One region of the Sporosarcina sp. P37 genome, then DNA from elsewhere that is predicted to be linked to it. Evidence: riboswitches for the same ligand, from Rfam matches in the RefSeq annotation. Region 1 holds a riboswitch; the other holds the start of a gene.

Region 1 (15,166 bases):
CCGGCAATCCCCGCCACACCGAGGTGACTTCCCGTATCTGCTGCAATGACACCCGCAACTGCAGTGCCATGTCCGTTCATATCTTGCACGTCCCAGTTATCTGCATAAAAATTAAAGCCGCCCGCCTGAATACGGCCCTGCAGATCTTCATGGTGCAGATCAATACCTGAATCGATAACCGCTACGACAGCGTCTTTTTGCTGTTCTGCCGCCCTGGCCCAAATCAGCCGCGGCTTCACCTGCGGAATCCACCATTGCTTCGTCAAATCAAGATCGTCGTATGAAATATGCGAATAGCGTTCATAATTCGGCTCTACATGCAAAACGCCGGGGTCTTCCAGCAGCTGTTCTTTGACAATCTTCATTTCTTTTGCGTCTGTGAAGCTCCACAACTCCACCTGATCCGCAATATTTTCACGGCTTTCCACACCCGGCAATTCTTCTTCAGCTGAAAATGACTGTCTAGTTTCTTCATACTCTACTAATAACTCCGTATACTTTCCATCTTCCGCACTGGCCGATTTATGAAACCCCATTATAGAAAACAGCCCGATAAGCAATAGTAAACTTGTAAGGTGCTTTTGATTCATTTCTTCACTCATCTCTAGTAGTTTTTATATGATTGTGGAATAAAATCCGTTGAATGTACCCTATTATAGCCCAAAAACTGCTAATCTCCCAGACTTATTGATGAGCATAATACCGATTTACAGGAATTATTTTCAAATAGCGTATAAATTGGCATACTTTACGCCCACTGTATACAGCGAAAATCCTTTCATCTAGAATAATCGAGCCAGACATAGTATAATCTTGACTACGTTGGCATCCGTGCCACGGAGCCTTAGCATAAAGTAGGAGCATACCCATGAAAAAATGTCTAATATGTAATGAAGTGAATACTGATGATCAAGAGACCTGTACGAATTGCGGAACGACATTTACTTTACGGCGTTCTTATACTAAAAAACAGTCTTTACTGAAACTGCCTATTTATCTGCTCGCAGCAGCTGTAATAGTGATTATCATACTAACCGGTTATCTCATTTTAGAAAATAAATACGGCAAAGAAGCCACTACAGAGCAATTCATCTCTGCGCTGATCGCTCAGGATAAAGACACTCTTCAAGAATTAATCAAACCAAAAGACACACGCATTGCAATCGATGAAGAAAGCATTCAAGCGCTGCTGCACCTTGTGAAGAAAAACCCTTCCATCGTACAAGTCGCGGAAAATAATTTGCTGAAAGAATCCGAAGACGGCATGTTCTCCCTGCGCGCAGCAGGCAAACGATTCGGCCTATTCCCCCGCTATACGATCAATCCGGCGGGCTATATTATGAAAGTAAAGTCACTCGGTGAAGAAACTGTGCTGGCATTACATGATGCAGAAATCGGCTATATCAAAAAGCGTGATGAAACGGCTGAGTTCGGACCGTTCCTTGCAGGCATCTACCCTATTCAAATGACGACTACGATCGATGAAGAACTCGTGCAGGAAGAAATTCAAGCCAATGTATTCGGCGCAAAACAAACGATTCAGCTGTCATTTGATTCGGTAGAAGAGCTGGCGGCAGAAGCTAAAGAAAACGAAAGCACCCCTGACAGCGAAGCCACCGTACAAAATGACGTAATGCCGGAACAATCCGACGAACCAGTCATTATCAAAGAAGTGATAAAAGAAGTGCCGTCGGGCGTCTATCAGGACCAATTCATCATCTCATACAGCGGAGACGTCTTTTTGGACAAATCCGACCTGAATGGATTATCAAAAGAAGATCTGCGGCTCGCACGTAATGAAATCTTCGCGCGCCACGGCTATATGTTCAAATCAAAAGATCTGCAGAACTACTTCGGTTCGCAGTCATGGTACGAACCCAATCCCGACTTTGACGGAAAGCTCGCGGAATGGGAAAAGCATAATATCCAGCTGATTAAATCATATGAGTGATACAGGGGCGACCGGGAAAGATATTGGACTTTCCTTGGTCGCTTTTTTTGTGTGTCTTGGGGGTTGGATCGGCGCGGTACAAACTCGCTCTGCCGCACCCCTCCGCCATTTCTGCACGCCAAAAAACGCGGCAAGAAAATCTCACCGCGCTTCCTCTTCCGCCGTTTTCAACATTGCTTTCGCCTCATAGGTCACCCAATCTTTATTCGGTTTATTGACAAGCTCCTGCAAAATCGCGATGGCGTCATCGTGTTCATCCAATTGCATCAGCGCACGGCTTTCCTGCAGACGGATTCCTTCCCGATATGGCGATTCTTTATAATTCGGGTTGTCTTCTTTTAAAAATGCCCGAGCGATATCGACGACTTTCTGATAGTCCCGTTCCCTCAAATAACTGGAGGCAAGGAAATAGGATGCGTCGTCGGTGAAATAGTCGCTTTCTTCCGTTTGCACAGCATACTTCAAATAGATAATAGCTGCCGGGAAGTTTTCGTTTAAAAACTGCTTATAGCCTTCATTATAATACGTTTTCGCTGCTTCTTCTGTAACGTATGGAAGTTCTTCTTCCTCTTCAGGCTTTGCTTTAGGCTTTTTAGCAGGTTTGTCCACGACTGCGATCGGCTTCTCGGCAGGCGTAGCGGCTGGCGGTTCGTTAGCGGTTTGCTGCTGTCCTATCATATTGGCCAGCAGCATCACGATTGAAACGAGCAGCACACCGGCAATGGCAATTAAGCCTGCCACGGCGTTTTTCTTCAGTTTGCGCTTCCTCTTCGGCTTCGGCACAGGCCTTGCAATATCCGGACGCGGAGGTTCTGCCGCCACAACGCGTTTGATCGTGGAATCGTCCAGTGCGTACATTGGCAAGCCTGCTGTAAAGCGCGCCAGCGTGCCTGCGTGGTAACGCGCCAACAGGATCGTTTTCATTCGATACAGTTCAATCGGAATCGGCAGTTTTCCTGCGAGATGAATGGCATAATCAAGTATATGTAGTGCATTTTCCGCATAGCCCAGCTGAATTTCTGAAACGGCGCGGTTATATTCAGCGACGACTTGCGTGTATGTGTCCCAATTGCCGAGAATCATTTCCTCAAGCTTCGCTACATGGGGCTCCTTACTGTCCAGTTCTTTCAAATAGGCCAGTGCCGCATGCAGATTGCCCACTTTACTTTCAAGCACTGCCTTGTGCCAGAGAATCTGCTTCTGGCTGACACCCATTTTTTCAAGCTCTCTTATCGTATCTAAAGCATGGCTATAACGCTTCTGCCGGATCTCCTTTTGCATTTGCTGGACCAGCATCGGGATGTTAGTGAATGAACTCATTGAATCACCTCCACTTACTCAATGGGCGGACGCAGTGACTCAACCATTGATTGATCAGTGTGCTCGTCATAGACGTTCCCCCTTCTACAAAACCGTTTTCACTAGCGCGTATTGAACGACTTGATCTTCCAGTATAAATGCTCTGCGGAAGACAGCTCCTACCTGGAAGCGGTCCACACCTTCATCAGCTTCTTCTGCTGGTATGGTGCCGATTGCTTCCATAAAGCTTTCATCAAAATACTCGCCAAGTACAGCCCGTTCCTGAATGCCCATCTCTCCGAGCAGACGGTGCGCTTCATCCAGCATCACATCAAACTGTTCAATGAGTTCTTCTGAATCAAAGCCGAGCTTATCGCGGCCTTCTTCAAATAATGTAAAGATTTCCACTGCGCGTTTCGCCATCTTCACCCGGTCCTGCAAGGCTTCCTCCTGCAGGCGTGTAACCGCTTCATCGACAGGCAAGATTGCTTGATTGCTTTCCAATAAATCTTCCAGCGAGCGGAAACTGGTGGAGGTAAACTGCTGAAATTGCTTCAAATCTTCTTTTGTGACCGGCTTTTCAATAGGATCTACTTCAAAATCCTCAATCGTAATTTTCTCCAGCTGCATTAATTCTTTATCTAATAAACGCTGTAACTCTTCCGGCCTGTTATTCGCGGACTCATGCATAGTACTCATCGAATTCCCCTTTTCAGAAAACCTATGTAGTGTTTCAAGCAAGAAAAGCCCAGACTCACGTTAGGCTATTATACTGATAAGATAGCATTTTTTGGGGGCCAACACAATACTGGGCGGTGAATTGTCGAATGATTACGTCCGCCTGCGCATTCTATCTGACGGGATGCTGCAGGATCTGCCACAGATAGACAAAAAGAGTCCCCGCATTTTGAGAACTCTTCCTGTATTGAACGATTTAGTTGTAGTATGAGTAAAACCTCATTCTGCTTTCCTTGATCAGCGGCGCAAAGTTTGTATTCTGAACATTTTTGGTTATTGTCAGATGGTACTAGTATCTGTTTCATCTAGGCAAGAAGAAATCGATTTCTGAGAAAACCACTGACATTTCAAACTATTTTTGCATTTGTATAATGTTTTGGTTGCTATTTCCCGAGATACCTAGTAGAGTGGGGTTAATTAAACATTCACTTATTTCGAACTTTCCGAAGTAAGATAGAGGCGCAAAAACCATTAGTACACAATCAGAGGATCATGAGGTTCTGTGAAGATTGTCGAAAGGGGAATTTGCCGAAGCGGCGAGAAACTCATGATCTCCAAGCTGATCCTGGACTGAACAAGTGCAGGATTGTCATATAGGAAACTATATGGTGGGCTATCTCATGCAAAGAAATAATTCATTATTTCAACGCAACAGCGAGCCCTCGTTGTTGCTTTTTGCGTTCATTAACATACCGCCCCCACCTCTGTGTTTTTTAATAAAATGATAGGATGTGGAGAATAATGAATTTCGGATCAATTATGACAGCAATGGTAACTCCGTTTACTGAATCAGGAGACATTGACTACACAGCAACTCGCAATCTGATTAACCATCTGCTAGCCAATGGAACAGACTCACTAGTCGTCGCAGGTACCACAGGAGAATCTCCTACACTTACGAATGAAGAGAAAGTGGAACTATTCAAGTTCACTGTCCAAACCGTGGCAGGCAGAGCACCTGTCATCGCCGGCACTGGATCGAACAGCACAAGAGAATCGATCGATCTGACCATTCAGGCAGAAGAAGCAGGAGTTGACGGCATTATGCTCGTCGTCCCTTACTACAACAAACCTTGCCAAGAAGGATTGTATCAGCACTTCAAGACGATTGCACAAACGACGACTCTGCCGGTCATGCTGTACAATATTCCTGGACGCAGCGCAGTGAACATGCTGCCTGAAACAATTATCCGTCTGGCTGACGTTCCTAATATCACGTCTGTAAAAGAAGCGAGCGGTGATCTGGACGCTGTGGCATCTATTATCGAGCATACAGGTGACGACTTCTTCGTCTATACAGGCGACGACTCATCGACACTTCCGGTGCTGGCGATCGGCGGAACAGGCGTCGTATCGGTCTCTGCACATATTATCGGAAATGAAATGCAAGAGATGATCCATCAATTCAGAAGCGGCAATACCAAGCAGGCGGCAGCTATTCACCGTCGTCTATTGCCGATTATGAAAGCAATGTTCGCAGCTCCGAACCCTTCTCCAACGAAGGCTGCATTGAATTTGACAGGCGTTCCAGTCGGCGGCGTGCGTCTGCCAATGATTGCTTTGTCAGACGAAGAAGTGGCTTCATTGAAGAATGTGCTGGAACTTGACGATCGGGCTGCTGTGGGTTTTTGATGTATGTAGAGGAATGAAAATAAGCTGTTCTGGAAAGTCCTGTGTCTATGGACTTTCTGGGACAGTTTTTTTGTGTTGGTGCTGTTAGCGGTACCAGGTCCCGGTACAATTTCCACACAATTTGTCGAAGATGGTGCCAGGTCCCAGTACAATTCGCACACAATTCACATTCAAAAAACCTAAAAATTCAATTCTTCTACTGTATCAGCCCGAAAGATTCAATTCTTCAAACCCCCAACATGATTCGTATGCACTTTACGCTATCCAAAATTCAATTTCGCTCTTTTGACCAAAATAAAACTTCCCCTCTATACTCAACATATTCACAGGACAAGAGGAGGAGAGATCAATGGCAAGACGCAAACGGAATTGGAGGCCAGGTGTAAACTACCATGTCGTCATGCGCGGCAATAACCGACAGAACATCTACGCTACCGAAGAAGACATGTTGCACCTGATGCGATGCATAGGCCACGCATCTATTAATTATCACTTTACAATTTTTGCGTTCTGTATCATGACAAATCACTATCATATTTTACTACAATCCGAAGATGACCTTTCCAAAATCATGCGGCATATCAATCGAAAATACAGCGATTATTACTCTAAACGTTATGGGTATATCGGACAACTTTACCAGGGCCGATATTATTCCAGAGAAGTAAAATCGCCTTACGCATTGCTCGCTGTAAGCCGCTACATACACCGAAATCCGATCGCAACAAAAACACCAATGGTCAAACATTTGGCTGATTATCCATTCAGTACATTCCCCTGCTACCACTCTTCTGCTCCATCACCTTATCCGTATCTCAATACATCAAAACTCCCGCACTGCCTGCCACAACCGTTCGAGAAAACTACAGAAGCCTACGTGCACTATTGTTTGATGAAAACGGAAGATATTTTGAACGTCTACAAAAGTAAGGACATTTTAGAAGCGCTTACGGAATTACAATAAAATGATACTCGAAAAGACTTCTAATCTACTGGATTAGAAGTCTTTTTGCACCGCATGCTGAATTAACTGAATAGTTCCGGAATTGTGTGGGGACCTGGTACCACCAACACCAATTCAATACTCATCAACAGTAAGTTCCGTCTCTACATGGTGCTGAAGCATTTTAAAAGCAGCTGCTTCGCTGTCAACGATCGGGAAAATTCTGTCACATTGGGAAATGGAGAATAACTTACGGACAAAGTCGTCAACGATAATAATGACGATTTTCTCCTTTTTCAACGATACTTTTTTGGCAAAGTTGACGATCAAACCGAAGCCTGTACTGTCTATATTCTGAACTTTGCTCATATCCAGGATGAAACTGCTGTCTTCTTTCTGCAGTATGCTCTGCAGCCGTTTTTTCAGCTCTTCCATTGAGCCGTACTGCAAATGGCCTGAAAAACCGAGAATCACATACGAGTCTTTTTCCGTCACTTGCAATGCTGCTGTTTTTTGTTCCATTCTGCCTGCCTCCATTACATTTTAAATTTATTCACTTCTTCACGTAAACGATCGGCTACTTCCGCTAAGCTGGTTGTGTTGTCGGCGATTTCCGCTACTGTGGCATACTGTTCTTCAGATGAAGCGGCAATTTGCTCTGTCGCAGCAGCGGACTCTTCAATGATGGCGGAAATATTTTGGATGGCATCTTGGACATTTTGAGAGTTTTCATTCACGTGTACGAATGCTTCTTTCATCTGTCCAACCCCCGACTCTGTCTCACTGACTTTCTCCACGATATGCTTCAGCGCTTCCCCGCCTTGATTAATAATGACGACTTGCTCTTCCACTGCTGTCAGATTACTTTCCATCGTCCGGACTGTCACCGATGTTTCTGCTTGAATATCGGTAATTAAATCCGTAATTTGCTGGGCGGCTGCTTTTGATTGTTCAGCAAGTTTACGCACTTCAGCTGCAACGACCGCAAAACCTTTGCCGTGCTCTCCTGCTCTTGCTGCTTCAATCGCCGCATTCAGCGCCAGTAAATTTGTCTGTTCAGAAATCGCGGTGATGACGGTAATAATTCCGCCGATTTCTTCTGAACGCATGCCCAGTTTTTGAATGGAATCGGTCGCATAGCTTACCGTTTCTGTCACTGTGCTTAAATGTTCAATTGCTTTGCTGATTGCCTGCTCACCTTCATGCGCAATAACCGTAGATTGCTTGGCGTTCAGCAGGCTCTGCTCGACATGCCCTAAATTAATTTCCACTTCAGCTATCGTATCGCGCATCATTCCAGCAATCTGTTCCGCATGTTCGGACTGATTCGTCACACCGGATGCAATTTCATTCATGGTCGAAGCGATTTGGCTAGCCGTTTCATTCGTCTGCTGCGATGACTCTGCCAGTGCGACTGAAGAATTGGCGATTTCTTTGGCATTTCGCGCGACGTGCTCGATTGTTTCCGTTAACTGTTCTTTCATATGGCGGAAGGCAGTTGACAGGTCAGCGATTTCGTCTGTTCCTTTTGCTTCATAAAGCGCAACATCTAAATTCAAATCTGCCAGTTCATTCGCATTGTCACGCAAACGATTAATCGGCCGAACAATGATGCGCTGGATAATAAAGCTCGCAATCAGAATGACAAGTACCGCAAGCACTAAGGAAATAATAATCGTCTGTGTTGCGGAAGAAGCAGCAATTTTGATATAAGGCGCCACAGGAATCGCAACCGCGATAATTCCGATCACGTCACCTTCCTTGTTAAAAATAGGATCGTAGACCGCTTGAAACGGCTCGCCCAGAACATCTGCCGTACCGATAAAACGTTCCTTTTTTCCCAGAACAACGTCTCCTACTTGCTCAGACACTTTCGTACCTAAACGGCGTTCCCCATTTTCTATAATATTCGTTGTAATCCGTGTATCATTTTGAAAAATGGACATCGTGTTCCCGAATGTCAGCTCCCCCAGCTGATCTGGAATATCGTATGCTTCGTTCATATCCATTTCGCCTTTATATAACGAACCATTCGTGATGGACCAGTCGCCCGGCACGGAATTATTCAGCAGCTCCATACTCAGCTGCAGATCGGACATCAATTTCGTCTCCGCGGCCTCAAGCAAATTCCCTTTTGTGGCATAGTAATTCAGACCGCTTAAAATACCGGAAAGCAGCACAATTGCCAGTAATATTACTCCGTTAATCTTTTTGCCAATTGACCATTTCATTTATCGTTCCTCCGAAGCCAGTAATTTTTTCTTCACGCCGACCAAAAATTGCGAGCCGGACAATTGTTCAAACCACAGCTGATCAACCATATGCTGTATGAATAAAAAGCCGCGCCCCCGCTCACAGAAGCTTTCATCTGCAAGCGCAGCACCGAGAATTCCAGGCCACTGCTCCTCTGGTATTCCTTCCGCAGAATCGGTAACCGCAATATGCAGCTGATCATCTTCATTGCGCACATACACTTCAATCGATTCAGTCCTGCCGTCTTTCTCCATCGCTTCCACTGCATTAATCACAAGTTCATGCGTCACAAAACAAATCTCTCGGGCGCATGGGATCGCATACAGCTCCGTGTAGTTTTCCATGAGCTGATCTATCAGCCGGATCGACTGCTGGTTCGGTATGATACTGAATGTAAACTCCATAACGGTTTCCCCCACTTATAATGCAGTTGTGATCGAAACAACTGTAATATCATCTTCCAAAGGCAAATGCGGTAATTTGTACTCTTCCGTAAACTTCCGCAGCATCAGGCGGCTATTTTGCGAACTGTATGAATGAAAAAAGTCCCAGTCAATTTTCTGATCAGGATATAAAGTGAACAAGCCGTCTGTATATAAAATGATACGGTGCCAACCTGTCAGACGAATGCTCTTCGCCTTGACTTGGATGGTTGGAAACAGGCCGAGTATTGGCGAATTCGCATGCATCATCACGGTTTCACCGTACTTCCCGAACATGACCCCTTCCGGATGTGAAGCATTTACATACTGCAGCGTTCCATTCTTTGTATCAATGACCACATAGATCGCCGTCACTAAAAACGAATCAAGTCCGTCAGTGGAAAACAGTTCATAAATTTTCCTGTTCATTTCTTTCATTACACTGACAGGATCAATCAGCTTTACGATAATATCCTTCAGCAGCGACCGAATGGACATCGTCACGAGCGCCGCCGACACCCCGTGGCCCATCACATCAAACAGCAGCACCGCAGTCAGATCATCATTGAGCTGAAACCAGCAATACATATCGCCGCCGAGTGACTGAGAAGTAAAATACATGCCGTTCACTTCAATAGACGGCAGCATCAATTCTTGCGACAGCGCACTTTTCTGAACGTTTTTCGCAATGGCCAAGTCCGTTTTCAGCTGCAGCTCATGCGCTTTCCGCTTCTTCGTTTCTTCATAATAGTTCAGCGCAATCCGAATCCGAATCTTCAGCTGAATAAAATCAAACGGTTTCAGGATGAAATCAAATATCCCGGTATCCAGAAGACGTTCAAAAATGACCGGTTTTTCATATGAAGTCGACAGCAGAATCGGCACATCCCGCCAGCCTTTCAGCGCTTCAATTTCACGGCAATTTGCTTCGTAATTGTTTACATTTAAATTCGCGTCATAAATAATTAACCTAATCTCTTCATCTAAAAATAGATGCTCATATTGAATGGCCGTATATGCACTTTGAAATACATGTATCGTGTGCAGATCCAGCTGCTGCAAGTTTTTCTGAATTTTAAGGACATCATTGCCTACATCTCCGATAATAATAACAGTCATTCTTCAGTAACTCCTTAAAATTAGTAGTATACTAGTTCAATATCATTATACTTTATGTCTATGAGGAAAGATATAGACTGTCAGCATTTTTGCAAAGAAATTGAATACAGCAGGGTGTTTATATAGCGAGTAATTATATGTATTTTTTATTGAATCGCATAACTAATACAATAGTCCAATAAAATTTCACCAAAAAAAGCACACCCCCTTGCATAACAGGAAGATGTGCTTTATTCGTATCACTTGCTTTTCTGTTGCCGCTGCAAACAGTCCAGTGTTTGCACTCATCGGTAAAACTCCCAATACATCACATTCACACACAGCGACACGCACGAGAGAACGGTAAAAATGAAATATACCATTTGCCCCTTAGTAAAATGAAAGGTCCATCTCACTGCTAACCAAGCTGCACAAAACGACCCGGCCATCATTACATAAACCAGTGAAAAAGCCATGAAAACTTTCAGCGAATCGTAAGCAGTGAAGGACAATGCTTGATAAAACATCCCGCTAACAGCAGCCGCCAGCAACACATTTAGTACATTTGGCAGAAGAATGGCCGCGCGCCGCATAGTCTTTCGGAAACCCGCAATACCCAGCAGAATGACCGAATACAAGACAGAAATCAATCCAATCCCAATCAAACACCAGTCAAGCACATGCCGCCACATAGGCACTTGCAGCAAATCTCCGTTATACGCTGACAGAATATTTCCATGCACGGGATGCTTAGAATACATATCACGGCTATAGATTCCCAGCTCCCCGTCAGATATATACACACCGGGACTTCTCTGCGCGTAGACGACTCCATTTGTTTTCAAATCTTTGGAACCGGATGTTGTGACCGATATGCGATTCAGCACACCGTATATCTTGCTGAATCCGTGGTGCGGCATACGTGCCGGCTCATAGACACCTTTCCAAACGGAAGGATCTTCAAGCCCTTGCCCCTCCGTATGATGCTCCGGCTTTCCAAATAACAAATCAGGAATGCCTAATGTAAAATTGCTTTCATTCGCCTGATTCGTCAACACCAGCACACCAATTCCTTTTTTCTGGTCCAGATACATAGAAGAACTGAACGCTGCGGTATTTCCGCCATGGCCATACACTTCACTTGAAGCAGGCAATGCAAACAAACCGTTCGCCATACGCGGAATATCTGTTCCAGGATAATAATCAGTCGGCTGGAATAATTGATGAATCGTCTCTGCCTGCTTAAACAGCGGGTGTCCGTCTTCAGATAATAACGCGGCTGCAAGCAATCCTAAATCATTCGCCGTCCCTATGACACTGCCCGCAGGATACAGCGGAATCGCATAAAAATCCGGAGCCATCCGTTCATTTTCCGCCGTATATCCTTTGATTTTAAGCCGCTGCTCTTTCACCCATTGATGATCACGCTGCAAGGGGTCAATGGAAGTGTGCTCCATTCCTAACGGCCGGAATATATGATTGTGCACATACTCCCTGTAATCCTGCCCGCTGACCCTCTCCACAATATACGCCGCAAGCGCGGCCCCATAATTAGAGTACGCAGCGACTTCACCCGGCTGGAACACTTGCCTCACATCGGCATTCTCCAGCGCTTGTGCAAGCGAAGGAATTTCAGCAGGTGCAGGAAGCATCAAGTCTGTAAACGTATCATCAAATCCAGCTGTATGATTCATCAGATGCTGTAACTGTATAGGTTTAGGGAACTCAAATGAATTCGGCAGATAATGCTCAATATCCTGTTCCAGTTCCAGTAACTCTTCCTCCGCCAACTGCATGACGCTGATCCAGACAAGTACTTTAGAAACTGATCCCCACTCGAATACACTTGCATCATCGACAGCGCGCTGCTTTTCTAAGTCCCCATAGCCTGCTGATTTCCGAATGACTGCTTCCCCATCTTGAACGACTTGTACGGCAAGACCTGCAGAATCGTCTTGATGTTCTGTAATCAGCTGATCGATTTCACGTTCCAGGGATTGTGTATTCAGCGCATAGATAGATGAAGGAAAAATGATGCACGCTGCACACGTTATGAGTAATAAATGAATGCACGAAGTTAGGTGTTTCATGTATACCCCCCTTTTTCGTTCGGTCTGGGTGTTAACACGCAGAACTTCACCAGTTGCTGCTTCTTTCATGAATTTCCGATAAATTATCTAGTGCTTTTCACTCTATTATATTGAAAACCGTGTGTATTGTATTACACCGCTTTGCTGCCTGCTACATACAGTACGGCAAGGGGGTGATATTCATGTCCAAATGCGATAAATTAAGTAATGAATGGCTATTCTTCTTCGGAATTTTAGCCGCATATGCAGTGCTGGGATTGTTTTTAATCGTCCCTGTTTTACTGGCATCCCTCGCAGGAGGCTTGCTGCTGACAGTCTTCGTTGGCATTTTGGTGATCATCATTGTGCTGTTCGCGCTGGCGATTATTTTGAAAGGCCTTTCCCGGCTGTTTCATTTTTGTAAACGCTATTGATGTGAATACAGCCGTCACTTTGTAAGTGGCGGCTGTGTTGTACATATATAAATAGCTGTTTGAAAACTGATTGGATTATTCAATGCGAAAGATGGCTGCAAAATGCACTATTCACGGGGGCGTTTTTAATTTCTCATCTACTATATTAGATAGTTTTGCTAACTAACGCGACTGAGCTAATAATACTGACGAGATTATTTTACGGTAATTTATGGATCTGTTTATTTTTTGCAGACTAATTAAATACTAAGTTAATCACCAGGTCCAATTATATGCCTTTACTTTCACTTCAGTGACCTTCCCTTTGATTTCTTTTGAAATTTCAGGATAGGTCATTTCAAAACCGGCAGTACTTTCTGGATTCAGACTAACTGTCAATGTTTCCTTCAATACACCAATCAATTTCCCTTCACTATCATAAAGACCAGCTGCTAAACGCACATCATCCACCAATTCTTCAGTGGGATTTTGCACAGTCCCTGTCACTACATAAGGATTTCCGTAATCATTATTTGTTTCCCTGAAATTCACATTTTCCGTTTCGAGTAACATGGCAGCATCCGTCGTCTTACTAAAATCGATGTTTACAGTAACGTCTGCCACCACATCCGCTTTGTCTACCGCATTTAGCATAGCGGTATCGCCGATATATGCTGTTTCGCCCGGAGATAGTGTATTAGGAACAGGCGTGACCATGTCTGACGTTCCTACGATTGCACCGCTATCGTCAACAAAGTTAATTTGAATGGAACCTAGATCAGCAATTGCATCACCAGTATTTTTAATCTCTGCACTGTAATTAGTCCATACTGTTCCAATACTGTCTTTCCACGAATAGAATACTTGATCTGATATTTCTACATTTGCTTTCTGTGATGCTTCCTTTTCTTTTCTTTGCTTTAATTTTTTTGCAATCGGTGCTTTAAATTCAGCCCGTAAGTTATTGAAGATTTCCGCGTATTCATCTTCATTTTCAGAAGTAGTACTGTACACTAACTGAAAATCCTTATTCTCTCTTTGAAATGCTAAGATTACCTCACGCAAGTCTCCTGCTCCATTCTCTACATTCAACAATACGAGCTTTCCTTTTGAACCATCATCATACGTAGTTGGCACACTTTCTATAACTTGTACATTTTTACTCTCAACTGTACTTTGAGATTCTCCAACCATGCTGGAAAAATACTCTTTACCTTCACTATGTACGTGTTCAGTCAGAAATTCTTCTTGTTGTTCTTTGCTCCCATTAATAAATTTGCTGTAAAACTCAGAGGCAATTTTTTCCTCCCTATCCAACCTTTTCTTTTCTGCGTTGCCATTCTCCCCGGCATTTACATCGTTCGTTGACATCGTTTCTTTCGTTTCTCCGCAACCAGTTAGAATTAAAGATGAGCAAACCGCAGCAAACAATAATCTCTTCATAAAGCCACTTCCTATTCCTTTTTCCTACTATTCTACATGAACTATACCATTTTAGTAGTTAAATCATACTAGTGAATAGAATTGTGTTAAAAACGTTTAAGATAACAAACAATTTATCAAAAATATGTAATCACTTTCTATAATAGGGCATATAGGCCAACAACGATATCACAAAAATGCAATTGCGTTGTGCCCCGTCACTCTGTTCTAATTTGAATGCGTCTTCAGCAGTCGCCATTATATCCTCCCTTTCCACATACATGCTATAATGCTCAAGCGGCAAGTTATGAATAGCGATGAACTTATTTCATCTAAGGATATCTTTCTCTGGTCATCGCCAAGATCGATATCCTTTGTCTCATCATAATTCGTTTCTTGCATATGCACTTTGCATCAGTCTGTTTAGAAAGGAAGTAAATTGTGTCCTCATTACAAATCGTTCAAGTACGTCATCCGAAAGCGATGGCTTTTACTTTGATGTTTGGAGCTTTTATCGGATTGTTTGGTGAAACAGCTTTAAATATGGCTCTTACTAATATTATGTCCGACTTCTCTATCACATCGGCAACTGCACAGTGGCTGACTACAGGATATTTATTGACGCTAGGTATTCTAGTGCCTGTCTCTTCTCTCTTAATCCGATGGTTCACCACAAAACAATTACTCATTGCTTCTCTTGCCTTTTCAATAGCAGGGACAATTTTAGCGGCGGCAGCACCCAGTTTTGCCGTGTTGTTTATTGGACGGATCGTTCAGGCGATCGGAACAGGAATCCTGCTGCCGCTGATGATGAATGTTCTTTTATTAATTTTTCCGATCCATAAACGCGGTGCCGTCATGGGGGTCATGGGACTAGTCATTACAACAGCCCCTGCAGTAGGCCCTGCCTTATCCGGCGTAATTGT
Region 2 (15,166 bases), 1.6 Mb from region 1:
ATTATCCATCGCACTTGCAGGTAAAGGACAGCATCAGGATGCCGGCGCGAAAATGATGCACTTGGCACCTAACACGTCTTCTACTATTGTTTCAAAATCTATCTCTCAACACGGCGGAAAAGTAACGTACCGCGGAATCGTCCACTTCGGACGTAAAGCGGATGGAGCTCGTGCCAACATTGAGTGTGATACATTGATTATGGACAAACTGTCCACTTCTGATACGATTCCGTACAATGAAATCTTGAATGACAACATTTCATTGGAACACGAAGCAAAAGTATCAAAAGTTTCCGAAGAGCAGCTCTTCTACTTGATGAGCCGCGGTATTCCTGAATTGGAAGCAACGGAAATGATCGTAATGGGCTTTATCGAGCCATTTACAAAAGAACTGCCGATGGAATATGCGGTAGAAATGAACCGACTGATCAAGTTTGAAATGGAAGGTTCAATCGGATAAATCAACAAATTTCTGGCTCATCTAAAGGATGAGCCAGTTTTTTTATTTGGTGAAAGAGTTATAAGCCGCACAGTAAAACGTTCATTTTCATTTGCCTATGTATATACATGGATAAATGAAAATGCTACGATATCAATAATGAATTAGCCGGAACTTTTTTAAAATGTAAAGCAGGGAGTGACAGGCATGGAGAAAAAACTGGATCAAGAACAGGCGAATTACGTGATTGAAGTGTGCGCTTGTGCGAATCTGCGGACGGTGTCAGGATCTCTGACGCAGCTTTACAATAAACTCCTGAAACCGACAGGGCTAAAAATCACACAGTATTATATGCTTGGGAATATTTACACGTTGCCGGACATTTCTATAAGTAAGCTGAGTGAAATCATGCTGCTTGACCAAACAACCGTGACCCGTAACCTGAACATTTTAAAGGACTCTGGGCTGGTAACTATTGAGCGTGCTGCGCAGGATTCTCGGACAAAAGTGGTTTCTGTGACGGCTGCCGGATATGAGAAATTGAACAATGCGACACCTATCTGGACAAAAGTACAGGAACAAATTGAAGGAGCTATGGGCAAAGAAGAGTATATGGACTTATTAAATAAACTGCATGATCTACAAAATGTCATCGATGATTTGGAAATCTGAAGCCAGAGGAATAAACTAGATTCCGCTGATTTATAATGGTTCACGCCAGAAGAAGTGAAAATAAGAAAGTCATATTACTAAATTGATTGACAAGTCAAAAAAAAGCGGTACAATACATGTATATACATGCATCGTATGCTTGCTTACATTTAATTTAATTGAAGAATGTACGGGATTTTTTACATTATTCTTTTAATCACTGAATTGAAAGCGCTTACGAATAAAGGGGAGTGTACAAGATGAATATAGCAGAATTGAAAAAGAGTATGAGTATTCCAGTGATTGCTTCGCCTATGTTTATTATCAGTAACCCAAAGACCGTGATCGAGCAGTGTAAAGCGGGGATTATCGGTTCCATGCCTTCTTTAAATGCAAGACCGATCGCTCAATTTGAAGAATGGCTCATTGAAATTACAGAAGAACTGGCAGATTATAATGCGAAGAATCCGCATAAGCCTGCTGCGCCGTTTGCGATTAACCAAATTGTTCACCGGTCAAATGAAAGACTGCAGGAAGATATGGAGCTTTGCGTGAAGTATAAAGTTCCCATCATAATTACATCACTCGGTGCAAGAGAAGATGTCTACGAGGCTGCACACAGCTATGGCGGAATCGTCTTGCACGATGTAATTAATAATACGTTTGCAAAGAAAGCCATTGAAAAAGGCGCAGACGGTTTAATTGCGGTAGCGGCAGGGGCTGGAGGGCATGCAGGGCCAAAGAGTCCATTTGCGCTCATTCAGGAAATCCGCGAATGGTTTGATGGGCCGCTGGTACTTGGCGGTTCTATCGCAACCGGGGGAAGCGTCTTAGCGGCAGAAGCGATGGGGGCAGATTTTGCTTACATTGGTTCACCATTTATTGCGACAGAAGAAGCAAGAGCCGTTAATGAATATAAGCAAGCGATCCTAGACGCAACTTCTGATGATATCGTCTACAGCAACTATTTCACTGGCGTACACGGAAATTATTTAGCTCCATCAATTCGTGCTTCCGGTTTGGATCCGGACAACTTGCCGGAAAGTGATCCTTCCCAAATGAATTTTGGCGGAGAGGGCAGCAAAAAAGCGTGGAAAGATATTTGGGGCTGCGGTCAGGGAATCGGCGTAATCAATAAAGTACAGCCGATCAAAGACTATGTCGGACAATTAACAGACCAATATAACCAAGCGAAAAATAAATTAATTGGTGATACAGTCAACACGGCAGGCAGATAATTCTTCAGTATCAACTGCCGGACCCGCGTTTCGTTTATACTACAATAAAAATCGGCGTGTGAATTTCAGACACTCCGATTTTTTTGTATGGATCAATAAAGTAGTTAGCCGAAGAGAAAAAGTCTCATAAGTGAAATCAATTCGTTGATTTTATACCTGTGGGGGTATATAATGAAGATACTAACTAGATAAAAGGAGTTTTTCAAATGACAGCAAAAGCAACAGTTTATGTTTCATCTACTTGTCCATACTGCACGATGATGACGAATTATCTTGAGGAAATTCATGTGCCTTATGAAACGATTAATATCACTACAGACTCGGCGGCAGGGCAGCGCCTGGTTGAAACGACTGGACAGATGGGTGTGCCTCAAACACTGTTAAACGGCAAATGGATACTCGGCTTTGATCCGGCAAGTGTTCAGGCCGCATTGGACGCATGAATAAAGTCAAACAGCTCTTATTCTGCAGATCGTGTACAGTTCAAACGGCGGAGGAAATGGAAAAGAAATTATTTCCCCGCTTCTGTATAGGCCATGCAGCGTTTGTGGTGATGGGAATCATCCTAGTCATCATGGAATGGACACACTAAAGGGAGGCCGCAACAATGGGTTGGATTTTCATTGCGCTGATCGTCATAGCAGTAGTCTGGCGAATGAAGCCGGCAAAAGGCGTGAACATCATCACAACAGAAGAATTAAAAGGAAGAATGAAAGACCGTAACGTTCAGTTTATAGATGTCCGTACGCCTGCAGAATATAAAGAGCGTCATATTCCGTTATTCAAAAACATCCCGCTGAATCTGTTGAAAAATCAGATGGCGTCATTACCGAAAGAGCAGGAAATCATTTTGATTTGTCAAAGCGGCATGCGCAGCATGAATGCCGCAGGGCAGTTGAAAAAAGCCGGGTATACGAATGTAACGAATGTGCGCGGCGGCATGAGCGCGTGGCGGGAGTAAGGATAGAAAAAGCGTCTTGGGTGCAATAACCCGGGACGCTTTTTCGCGTGTGTTTGATTTGGAAGAAATGTAATGCTTGGTCGCGGCGAGATATAATGCTATTGCGCGAAGAGAATGCGCGGTCCCGTCGCCAAATAGCGCAGCGGCACACCAAACACCCCCGCCCCACCCAGAAAATAAGCGCAAATAGCAGAAGTCTATGCAATGAAACTCCAAAAAGGAAAAAGTGAGCTGCAGCGTATGACTTTTCCGAAAACACATGAGATATGATACACTGAATGAAAGCTAAAAGGAGGGGGAACTTTCCGTGATACATGTTGGCCTGACAGGGTGGGGAGACCATCCAAGCCTGTATAATGAAAAAACAATAGCGAATAAAAAGCTCATTGATTACAGCAAACACTTTCCAATTGTCGAACTTGATTCGACGTTTTATGCTATACAATCCAAAAAAGTGATGGATAAATGGACGGAGGAAACTCCTGCTGATTTTCGGTTCATTGTGAAAGCCTATCAAGGTATTACCGGCCATCAGCGGGGGAAGCTGCCGTATGATTCTGAAGAGGAGATGTTCTCACAATTCAAGCTGTCATTGACGTCGTTTGTGGAAGCAGGGAAACTGGCGATGATCCTTGTGCAATTTCCGCCGTGGTTTGATTGCCGGAAAGAAAACGTCGACCGTATCCGCTATGTGCATGATCAGTTACAGCCGCTGCCGGTTGCGGTAGAGTTTCGCCACCAATCTTGGTACTCACCTGCCTACCGGGAGAAGACATTGGATTTCCTGAAGAGTTTAAACATCATCCATGTTGTCTGTGATGAGCCGCAGGTTGGGGACGGCAGTGTGCCGCTCGTGCCGGCTGCGACCGATCCGAAGGTGCTGCTGCGTCTTCATGGACGCAATGACAAAGGATGGGTCAATACAATGGGAGACAGTAAAGCGTGGCGTAAAGTGCGCTACCTTTATGATTATAATGAAAAAGAATTAGAGAGTATGCGCGATGTCGTCAAACACCTTGAAAAACAAACACAGGAAGTATTCGTTATATTTAATAACAACTCCGGTCAGCATGCTGCGAAGAACGCTAAGCAATTCGCGGATCTGGTCAACATAGAGTATGGTCAGCCACTCACCGAGCAGCTGGATTTATTTGAGGGGGATCAGTAATGGAATTTGCAGTGCTGGCCTTAATCGGTCTGGCTTCGGGTGTAATCGGCTCGATTGCCGGGCTCGGCGGCGGAACAATTCTGGTGCCCGTCACATTATTTGTCGGGCTGAATCTTGGCCTAATTCCTGATATCACGCCACAAAGTGTAGTCGGTTTATCGGTCATTATGATGATCGCGAACGGACTTGGCTCGACCATATCATACATGAAAGTCAGGACAATCGATTACCGCAGTGCCCTGCTGTTTTTTACAGCGAGTATACCCGGGATCATTATTGGCGCGTTCATCAATAAAAATGTTAGTTTGCAATCATTTAATCTATTTTTCGGCATATTATTAATTGTCTTGTCTACACTGTTATTAACGAGAAAATATTTGAAGCCGATTCGCTGGTTTGTGGAAAACGGAAGGAAAGTGACATTCACAGATCCGCAGGGTAAGGCGCATATCTACGGCTATCCGATCTGGTTTGCCATCCTCCTGTCATTATTTATTGGACTGACATCGGGGTTATTTGGAATCGGCGGCGGCACCATGATCGTTCCTGCGATGATTTTGCTGTTCCTTTTCCCTCCGCACGTAGCAGTGGCCACATCGATGCTGATGGTATTCCTGTCATCCATCGTAAATTCAATTTCGCATATTTCTCTCGGGCATGTGCCGTGGCTCTATACGATTCCGGTCGTGCCAGGCGCATATTTCGGCGGAATGCTCGGTGCGTATTTGAATGGCAAAATGAAATCAGATACGCTGGTTTTGGTCATTCGCATCATTTTACTCGTCTTTGGACTGCGTTCCATCTATGAGGGGATTTGGGGTTGACGTATATGGAAGAAACAGTAGCGACAATTCATATTTATCATACGAATGATGTGCATAGTCATTTTGAAAACTGGCCGCAGATTTCCCGCTTTCTGAAACAGCGCAAGCAGCAGGCGGAAGCAAAGGGAGAAGCGGTTTTCTTATTTGATATCGGTGATCATATCGACAGATCCCACCCATTTACTGAAGGCACGGAAGGCAAAGGAAATATTGAACTGCTCAATGAAGCAGAGTACGATACCGTGACAATCGGCAATAATGAAGGCATCACGATGTCGAAAGAATCATTGAATGCGTTGTATGAAGATGCTCAGTTTGACGTGGTACTTTGTAATTTAACAGACTTGGACGGTGCGTTACCTTACTGGGCGAAGACATCAAAGATTCTGGAGACGGCAGACGGCGTGCGGATCGGCATCACAGGTGCCACTGCGCCGTATTATGCGTTCTATGAGCAGCTGGGCTGGCGCGTTACGGAGCCGCATGCAGCGCTCAAAGAAGTGGCTAATAGTCTGCGGCCGCAATGCGATGTGCTGATTTGCCTGTCGCATTTAGGCATCAATGAAGATCGTCTGCTTGCGGCGGAACGTCCAGAATTCGATGTCATTTTAGGCGGCCATACTCACCATTTACTCCAGAATGGGGAATGGCACAACGACACGTTGATTGCAGCAGCCGAAAAGTTCGGTCATTATGTCGGCCACATCCAGGTGGACGTCGACCGCATGACGAATCAAGTACTTCATATGACTGCAGAAGTGTTCCCGACACAGTTAATGAAGCGGACAGAAGAAGATGTCGCAGAAGTGAACGGCTATCTGAATGAAGGAGAAGAAGCTTTGGAAGTGCCTGTTTTTTATAATCCGTCCGCCCTGCCGCAGCGGCTGACAGGAAACAGTCCCTTGTCTTCGCTGTTTGGCCGTGCATTGCTGACTTATTTGGATGCAGATTGTGCGCTGTTTAACGCCGGCATTTTTCTCGGCAGTCTGGATGAAGGCTGGGTGACGAAAGGTGACCTCCACTCGCTGCTGCCGCATCCGATCAATCCATGCCTAGTTCGTTTAGACGGAGAGGACTTGCTGACAATCTACGAGCAGTCACTGGATCCCAAATGGACAGAACTGCCGATCAGAGGTCTGGGTTTCCGCGGCACATTGATGGGCAGCATGATTCATGAGCATTTATTCCTTAACAGCGACGGACAATTATTCGCAGGAAACCGATTGGTGGAACCCGGCAGCACCTATACTCTTGCAACACTCGATATGTTTACGTTCGGCTATTTTTTTCCGCTGCTGAAAGAAGCTCCGAAAGAATATATCATGCCGGAAATGCTTCGTGATGTGCTCGGCTGGTACGGAAGAAAATATTTTAATGAAGGCTAGTATGTACGCCTCCTGCTTCGCATAATGTGTAGCAGGAGGCGTATTTATGCGGTTTTATACGAATCAAAAACGGCCGAAGAGACATCACTACGGCAAAAATATCCTGCGCTTTGTCATTCCGTCTATTTTCGTGGCAGTCGCTATGTTTTTCTACACTGTCAATAAACAATTGACCCCGATCTATACACAATATGCCGAAGTCCAAACTCAAAAAATAGCGAGTCACGTCATAAGCCAGGCTATCCAAAACCGTACCACCAGTGTCTATGATGTCAATGAAATCATTGAGAATGTGCCGGATGACACGAAAGATACGGTGACAACGAAATTTAACGCGGAAATCATCAGCCAGGTGATGTCCGAAATCCATCAGCTCGTAGAAGATCATCTGGAACGTGCAGAAGGCGGAGATCTGGATATGCTGCCGCCGCTTGGTGATCTTGAATACAATCCCGATCGCATGGAGAAAGAGCAAGGGATCGTCTTCTTCGTACCGCTCGGTCAGGCGACCAATATCCCGCTGATCGGTAACCTCGGTCCGAAAATCCCCATCCGTTTTCATGTTGTTGGGGATGTCCATGCCACTGTTGATACGAATATACGGGAATTTGGAATCAATAATGCGTATGTGGAAGTGAATCTCAAATTGCAGGTCAATGTACAAATTATTGTGCCATTAGCGACCAGCAAAAGTGTTGTAGAGCAGGAAATTCCCATTGCCATGGGCTTAATCAGAGGGAAAGTTCCGCAAATTTATTCAAAGGGTGAACAGACACCCGCACAGATAGAAGTGCCTCTGGAAGATACGGAGTAAAAGGTATTGTGAACAATGTCGATTATTGCTACACTGATACAAGAAGAATATCGAGACTTACGTAGAGGCTGCATTGCTTATAAGTACCTGGTGAGAGAGTGACGTCGAAGACCGCCAGCAAAAGGAGGCAGTGCCGAAGTTTGAGAAGAGTCCGCTTCTCAAGTTGGGGTCATTTCAAAGAGGAATGACACTGTCATACAGCGACAAATGTATGGAGAGCTACAGTAGCCAGATGACCTGCACTTGATGTACATGACTCAATGACCAGCAGAGATATTGTCCGGCCGACTCCCACACGTTCGTAACGACCTGTTGGAGTCGGCTTTTTGCTGGCAATATCAGCAATCCGTTGTTGGTGCTGTCTTTCCGCCCTTCAGAAGACCTTCTGCATTTCGATATCATCTATCAACCAGAAAGAGGAGGAATTACAATGATCGGAACGTGGGTCTCTATTTTGCCTCCTATTATCGCCATCGTGATGGTGTTGGTGACGAGGAGAGTATTATTATCATTAGGAGCAGGCATTCTTACAGCTGCTTTACTTATTGCGGAATTTGCTCCGCTGGAGACGCTGAAAGGTATTTGGACAGCTGTGACTATTTCATTTTGGGACGGCGGTTTGAATACATATAATATATTCATTATGTTATTTTTATTATTGCTTGGTGTCATTACCGCATTTGTCAGCCTGTCAGGAGGCAGTGCGGCGTTTGCACGCTGGGCGGTAACACGCATCCGTACGAAACGCGGTGCAAAGCTGCTGACTATGATTCTAGGAATTGCTATTTTCGTTGATGATTATTTCAACGCATTGGCAGTTGGACAGATTGCCAGACCGATTACCGATCAGCACAGGATTTCACGTGCGAAACTGGCATATTTCATTGACTCTACGTCTGCCCCTATTTGTGTTGTCTCACCGATTTCCAGCTGGGGTGCATTCCTGATTGGACAGCTTGCACTGATTTTGGGCACGACGGCAGCGGTCAGTTATTCACCGCTGACAGCATTCATCATGATGGCGCCCATGAATTTCTACGTCATTGCTACGTTATCCATGGTCTTTTTCTTTGCCTGGACAAACAATGATTTCTTTGAAATGAAAAAGCACGAAGATCGCGCGAACAATGAAGGTTTATTGTATGATCCAAAAAAAGAAATTCCCGGCGAACTGAAAGAGGAATTTCCTGAGCATACACACGGTAAAGTCCGTGATCTCGTCGCGCCGATTGTGACGCTGATTGCTGTAACTCTCGGCATGATGATTTACACAGGTTATAAAGAGGCGGGGATCTTCGATATTTGGGCAATTTTCGAGAATACAGATGTACCGTTTTCTCTGGTAACCGGGGGCATTACTGCCACATTGCTTGCGATGCTGCTGTATGCACTGCAAATGAAAGAGAATGAAACGGCAAGCGTTTCCTGGATGGGGCGTGCGTTCATTAGTGGAATCAGAGCAATGATGCCGGCTATTTTAATCTTAATCCTTGCATGGGGATTAACAGAATTGATAGCAACACTTGATACAGGCCTCTTCTTATCTACTATGGTAGAGAAGCTGAATATCCCGGTTGCCTTCCTGCCTGTTTTGATTTTCATATTAGCAGGACTGATGGCATTCTCGACAGGTACGTCATGGGGGTCGTTCGGTATTCTCATGCCGATTGCAGGAACAATTATGGTCAATGCGGCACCGGAATTATTGCTCCCGGCATTGTCTGCTGTACTGGCAGGCGCGGTATTTGGGGACCATTGTTCACCGATCTCAGATACAACGATCCTTTCATCTACGGGAGCGGGCTGTAATCATATCGATCACGTGGCGACACAGTTGCCTTATGCGCTTGTGGCAGCCAGTGTGGCGGTCGCCGGATACTTCACTCTTGGTGTGACTGGTTCCGTATGGATTGGACTTGCGGCGGTTATTATTATTCTGATAGCTTTATTTGTGTACTGGAACGCAAAAGGGAAACAGCGGGCAGCGCAAACTGCATAAAGATTATGATTTAGACTAAGAGTGATAAAACCTTCATTCTTAGTCTAAATTTGTTTTGACATCTTGAATTGTCCTGTTTATACTAAATATACAGAACTAGAGTTGTCAGAATACATTGAATGGTAATAAGTTTTGTAAAATAACAAAAAGAGAGGTGATCGTTGTATGGAGAATCGTTCACAGTGGGGAACGAGAGCCGGTTTTATATTGGCTGCGGTCGGTTCGGCAATCGGACTCGGAAACATTTGGCGCTTTCCTTACGTCGCGTATGAAAATGGCGGAGGCGCATTTTTTATCCCGTATTTATTTGCACTTTTAACAGCCGGTATTCCGATTTTGATTATGGAATTCACAATTGGTCATAAGTATCGGGGATCAGCACCGCTTTCATTTTTCCGGCTGAATGGTAAGAAGACAGAATTTCTTGGCTGGTGGGGAATTTTCGTATCCTTTGTAATTTCCACTTACTATGCGGTCATTATTGCATGGGCCATGAAATACACGGTCTATTCATTCGGTTTATCATGGGGGAAAGATCCTGAAGCATTCTTCTTTGGAGATGTTCTGAAACTAGCAGATAATCCTGGAGAAGTCGGCGGATTAGTCGGTGGCGTAGTATTGCCGCTCTTGCTGGTATGGGTTATTTGTTACATTATCTTGCTTGGCGGTGTCAAAAAAGGAATCGAGCTGGCGAATCGGATATTTATTCCTGTTCTCTTCTTACTGTTCTTATTCGTCGTCATTCGTGCGATTACACTTGACGGTGCTATGGTAGGATTAGATGCATTCTTTAAACCGGATGTCGACAAACTATTGAATCCGCGTGTGTGGGTTGCCGCTTACGGCCATATTTTCTTCAGTTTGTCCATCGCATTTGCGATCATGATTACGTATTCAAGTTATTTGCCGAAGAAATCGGATATTACAAATAACGCATTCATTACAGGTTTCGCAAACTCCTCCGTGGAATTACTTGCGGGTATCGGGGTTTTCGCAGTGCTTGGATTCATGGCAACAAATCAAGGCGTGGCTGTAGCAGATGTAGCCACGGCCGGTGTAGGGCTCGCCTTCGTTGTGTTCCCGGAAATCATCAATCAGATGCCGGGATTAAACGGCCTGTTCGGCGCATTCTTCTTCCTGTCCTTAACCCTTGCAGGTATCACTTCACTCATTTCGATTTGTGAAACGTATATTGCAGGTATGTCTGATAAATTCAATATGTCAAGACGGCGTTCAGTAACAATCGGTGTCGGACTTTCTACAGCGATCTCGATGCTGTACGCAACGAAAGGCGGACTCTACTTCCTGGATGTCGCAGATTACTTCATCAACCAATTCGGTATTGCTGTCATCGGTCTGGTCGAAGTGATCTTACTGGCTTGGGTATTCAGAAAGCTTGGCGTGTTTGAGAAACATGCCAATGCAGTTTCAGATATTCAGCTCGGCTGGTGGTGGAAGCTTTCATTAATCTTCATCACACCGTTAGTATTGGGAACTATGCTGTTCTTCCTGATCCAAGACAATATGGCAGAAAACTATGAAGGGTATCCGACGTCGTTCTTATGGACGATCGGCTGGCCGGTAGCGATTGGCGCATTTGTAATGTCAATTGTGTTCACTTCACTGAAATGGAAAAACAACACTAGAATCACTACCGATTATGATGAAAAAGGGGGGCTGTAAATGGATACAGGAATGAGCGGTTCTGCAATCCTCATGATGCTGGTCGGCGTGATGATCATCTGGGGCGGTCTATTTATCAGCATCTTTTATGCTACAATACTGGGTAAATTCAAAAAGAAATTCAACATTGAATAATGATATGTACACCTGCAGCCGGGCTTTAGCTGCAGGTGTTTTTATATGAAAAGCGGGAAAGTTTCGGCAGTAGATCTTCCGTACCCGATATATTCACACCGTCGTCTGAAGCCGGCACTATCTGTAATTGAACGTTTTCTGAATTTATGTTACATTGACATGAGAAGAATTTATTAACAGAATGGAGTCGGTACCATTGTCATGCAAACCTGAGACTGGAAGAAAAACAGAGCATATAAAGAAGCCGGATTGGCTTAAGATTAAGCTGAACACCAACGAGAACTATACAGGTCTAAAAAAGTTAATGCGTGAGAAAAACTTAAATACGGTTTGTGAAGAAGCGCGCTGCCCGAACATTCACGAGTGCTGGGGAGAGCGGCGTACTGCTACCTTTATGATCTTGGGTGCTGTATGTACAAGAGCTTGCCGTTTCTGCGCAGTAAAGACAGGTCTGCCGAATGAACTCGATACAGCTGAACCGGAACGCGTAGCGGAATCTGTCGAATTAATGAATTTAAAGCATGCCGTCGTAACTGCCGTAGCGCGTGACGATCTAAAAGACGGAGGATCTGCTATTTTTGCAGAAACAATCCGTGCCATCCGCCGGAAAAATCCATTCACAAGTATTGAAGTACTGCCGTCTGATATGGGCGGCGACCGGGAGAACCTGCAGCGTCTGATGGACGCAAAACCGGATATCCTGAACCATAATATTGAAACTGTACGCCGTTTGACACCTAGAATTCGTGCGCGTGCAACGTATGACCGTTCACTTGAACTGCTGGCACGTGCCAAAGAAATGTATCCAGAGATCCCGACGAAGTCTTCTCTGATGGTCGGACTTGGGGAAACAGTGGAAGAAATCATTGAAACCATGGACGATCTTCGCGCGCATAATGTCGATATCATGACGATCGGCCAGTACTTGCAGCCGACAAAAAAGCACGCAAAAGTGGTAAAATATTATTCGCCTGATGAGTTTGGAGAATTGCGTAAAATTGCAATGTCTAAAGGGTTCTCTCATTGTGAGGCAGGGCCGCTTGTACGCTCAAGCTACCACGCAGACGAGCAAGTTAATGCTTCGGCGAAAGAGAAACAGCGCCAAGGTGAAGAGCTGCTGAAACTTGAAGAGCAAGCGAGCAGGTAAATGGAAGTGAAGCAGAAGATGGTTATTTTAGAGAATACGCAGTACGAGATCGCGAAAGAGTTTCGTGAAGGTTTCGATGAAGAAGCTTTGAATGAACGGTTTAGCGAAGTGCTGCTGAAGTATGATTATATTTTAGGCGACTGGGGATACGGGCAGTTACGATTAAAAGGTTTTTTTGAAGATCGTAATTCCAAATCTACTTATGAAACGAAAATCAGCACAGTTCAGGATTATATTTATGAATATTGCAATTTCGGCTGTGCGTATTTCATTCTGAAGAAGATCGGAAAAGTAAAACCTGTATCCGCTGAAACGGAAACAGCAGAAGAAGTACAATCTGAATCCGCGACTGCTTCTATTACAAATCAATAAAAATAAAAGCACCGGGCAGACTAAAATTAGCCCTGTGCTTTTATTTGTTTCGTTGAAAATATGGTAAGATAGAGACAGGAAGTAAACGAGGAGGAAGAACATTATGTATTTTGTGGACCAAAATAAAATCAGTAAGACTTTAGCGTATATGGAGCAATTGATAAGCATCTTTGAAAAGGAATCAAGCTGGCAGCAAAACGAAGTAAACAAACTGGCTGTGGAGCGAATTGCACATGGCTTGATTGAAGGCATTATTGATGTAGGAAACTCGATGATTGACGGGTTTATTATGCGTGATCCGGGGAGTTATGATGATATTATCGATATACTCGAAGATGAAAAAGTCATTCAATCTGAACAGTCAGTACCGCTGAAAGCGTTTATTTCATTGCGCCCGATGATTGTTCGCCAATTTATGGAAGTCGATACAGAGGCTGTTGAAACATCTATTCGTGAAACTCTGAATGAGCTCAAGCTATTCCCGGGCCAAGTCCGTGATTATTTGACGAATGAATTAGGACCGGTTTCAGCGTTTCTGCCAACTGAATGATGAGACAGTATCAAGCGTATTGTTTTGATTTGGACGGCACAATGTATCGCGGAAGTGAACCGATTCAGGAAGCAGTGGATTTTGTGACAGATCTTCAGGCGAAAGGTGCTGATACATATTTCATTACGAACAACGCCGCGCTGACACGGGGAGCCCAGCAAAAGAAATTAGCGAGGTTCGGTGTCCGGACGGAAGTGGATCGTATTATGAATTCAGCGACAGCACTTGCCCGTTATTGTAAGCAGCATTATGCAGGCGCCCGCGTCATGATGATTGGAGAAGCGGGACTGAAAGAAGCGTTGGAAGAAGAACAGATTGAACTCACGGACGCCAATCCGGATATCGTGCTGATGGGGCTTGACCGCCAGATTACTTACGGAAAAATTGCTGAAGCCTGCCTTGCGATACGCAATGGAGCGCATTTTTTAGGCACCAATCAAGACATTAAATTTCCGACTGAAAAAGGACTGGTTCCCGGCAACGGATCTTTTCTGAAGCTGATGGAAGCGGCAACTGAAACATCGCCGCTCGTCGTAGGTAAACCTGAGCCGTATATGCTTGAATTCATTCAGCAGCAGGGGAACTATGAAAAAGAAGAGATGATATTAATCGGAGATAATTATGATACAGATATTATGGCGGGCATACGCTATGGCATCGATACGGCGTACGTTGCCACCGGCGTCACACCAATGGAAGAAGTGCTGCAAAAAGCAAAGCGTCCGACATATATTTTATCCGGTCTTGCCGATTGGCCGAAATAAACAAAAGCTGCACAAGAAGCGCAACAACTTCCTGTGCAGCTTTTTCGCTAAATGACTGTCAGAAAAGGGAGCAGGAAAGCTAATTCCGCACATTGCTCAATCACTGCGAACACGTAAAACCGCATAAAAAAGGATGTACCTTGAAGTTTGGCAACTTCCGGGACATCCGTTGTTTTTTTATGCTATTAAAAAAGTGGATTCTCTTCAATGAACTGATAAATTCGTGCTGTCAATTCATCCGCGGTCTCCGCTTCGACTAATTCACCGTTCACAATTGCATATAACGTATCACTGCATTTTGTACAATAACTTAAACAGCCGTATTCCAGCACATCGATGTTTGGATCCCGCTCCAATGTCTCGAATACGGGGTAAGAACCATTCGCCAAATTGCTGATACAAAACTCCACGATGGGATTCATCTTTCTCACCTCGCCTATTAGAAATGGTACTCTTTTTTTACGTAAGCGTCAACGAACTAGGTATATTGTGAAAGTCATCACAAACTGTTATAATAACAAATGAGATGCAACATGAAAATAGACATAGAAGGAGAACTATATGAGAAAATTACTTTTACTGGGTGCCGGCTATGGTAATATGCGAATTCTGCTGCGTTTGCTGAATAAAGAATTGCCGAGCGATATAGAAATTACTCTTGTAGACCGTACCCTGTTTCATAGTTTGAAAACGGAATTTTATGCACTGGCGGCAGGAACAGTTCCTGATTCTGATGTCCGGGTAGCCATTCCAGTTCATGACCAGCTGAAAGTGATAGAAGGTGAGATTCAGGAAATCAAGCCGGAGGAAAATGAAGTATTGCTGGCAGATGGCCGTGCCATTCCGTATGATGAGCTCGTAATTGGCCTGGGGAGCGAAGATAACTTCCATAACGTGCCGGGTGCTGCAGAACACACACTGAGCATTCAGACGATTGGGAAGTCCCGCAAAACCTATCAGACATTACTTGGGCTTGGCGACGGTGCGACGGTAGGTATTGTCGGTGCAGGACTGAGCGGAATCGAGTTGGCAAGTG

What was found. Region 1 has a riboswitch for lysine ahead of dapA (4-hydroxy-tetrahydrodipicolinate synthase). Riboswitches for the same ligand answer to the same signal wherever they lie in the genome.
Region 2: another riboswitch for lysine. It lies ahead of SporoP37_RS04535 (Na+/H+ antiporter NhaC family protein); the one in region 1 lies ahead of dapA (4-hydroxy-tetrahydrodipicolinate synthase).

The regions. Positions count from the first base shown of each region.
Region 1 is NZ_CP015349.1:2,432,245-2,447,410, reverse strand. It holds gene SporoP37_RS12430 (S8 family peptidase) at 1-590, opposite strand, end outside; gene SporoP37_RS12425 (YARHG domain-containing protein) at 869-1,951, shown strand; gene SporoP37_RS12420 (tetratricopeptide repeat protein) at 2,093-3,271, opposite strand; gene grpE (nucleotide exchange factor GrpE) at 3,356-3,949, opposite strand; lysine riboswitch at 4,435-4,612, shown strand; gene dapA (4-hydroxy-tetrahydrodipicolinate synthase) at 4,730-5,620, shown strand; gene SporoP37_RS12405 (transposase) at 5,970-6,584, shown strand; gene SporoP37_RS12400 (STAS domain-containing protein) at 6,699-7,085, opposite strand; gene SporoP37_RS12395 (methyl-accepting chemotaxis protein) at 7,100-8,794, opposite strand; gene SporoP37_RS12390 (ATP-binding protein) at 8,795-9,220, opposite strand; gene SporoP37_RS12385 (PP2C family protein-serine/threonine phosphatase) at 9,236-10,357, opposite strand; gene SporoP37_RS12380 (serine hydrolase domain-containing protein) at 10,642-12,426, opposite strand; gene SporoP37_RS12375 (hypothetical protein) at 12,609-12,839, shown strand; gene SporoP37_RS12370 (FxLYD domain-containing protein) at 13,095-14,261, opposite strand; gene SporoP37_RS12365 (DHA2 family efflux MFS transporter permease subunit) at 14,724-15,166, shown strand, end outside.
Region 2 is NZ_CP015349.1:843,848-859,013, reverse strand. It holds gene sufB (Fe-S cluster assembly protein SufB) at 1-460, shown strand, start outside; gene SporoP37_RS04575 (MarR family winged helix-turn-helix transcriptional regulator) at 647-1,111, shown strand; gene SporoP37_RS04570 (NAD(P)H-dependent flavin oxidoreductase) at 1,351-2,328, shown strand; gene SporoP37_RS04565 (glutaredoxin family protein) at 2,535-2,771, shown strand; gene SporoP37_RS04560 (rhodanese-like domain-containing protein) at 2,936-3,289, shown strand; gene SporoP37_RS04555 (DUF72 domain-containing protein) at 3,597-4,457, shown strand; gene SporoP37_RS04550 (sulfite exporter TauE/SafE family protein) at 4,457-5,281, shown strand; gene SporoP37_RS04545 (bifunctional metallophosphatase/5'-nucleotidase) at 5,287-6,666, shown strand; gene yunB (sporulation protein YunB) at 6,713-7,480, shown strand; lysine riboswitch at 7,535-7,710, shown strand; gene SporoP37_RS04535 (Na+/H+ antiporter NhaC family protein) at 7,911-9,479, shown strand; gene SporoP37_RS04530 (sodium-dependent transporter) at 9,645-11,162, shown strand; gene SporoP37_RS16865 (MetS family NSS transporter small subunit) at 11,163-11,297, shown strand; gene lipA (lipoyl synthase) at 11,479-12,444, shown strand; gene SporoP37_RS04520 (YutD family protein) at 12,445-12,816, shown strand; gene SporoP37_RS04515 (DUF86 domain-containing protein) at 12,920-13,366, shown strand; gene SporoP37_RS04510 (TIGR01457 family HAD-type hydrolase) at 13,366-14,130, shown strand; gene SporoP37_RS04505 (YuzB family protein) at 14,316-14,552, opposite strand; gene SporoP37_RS04500 (NAD(P)/FAD-dependent oxidoreductase) at 14,692-15,166, shown strand, end outside.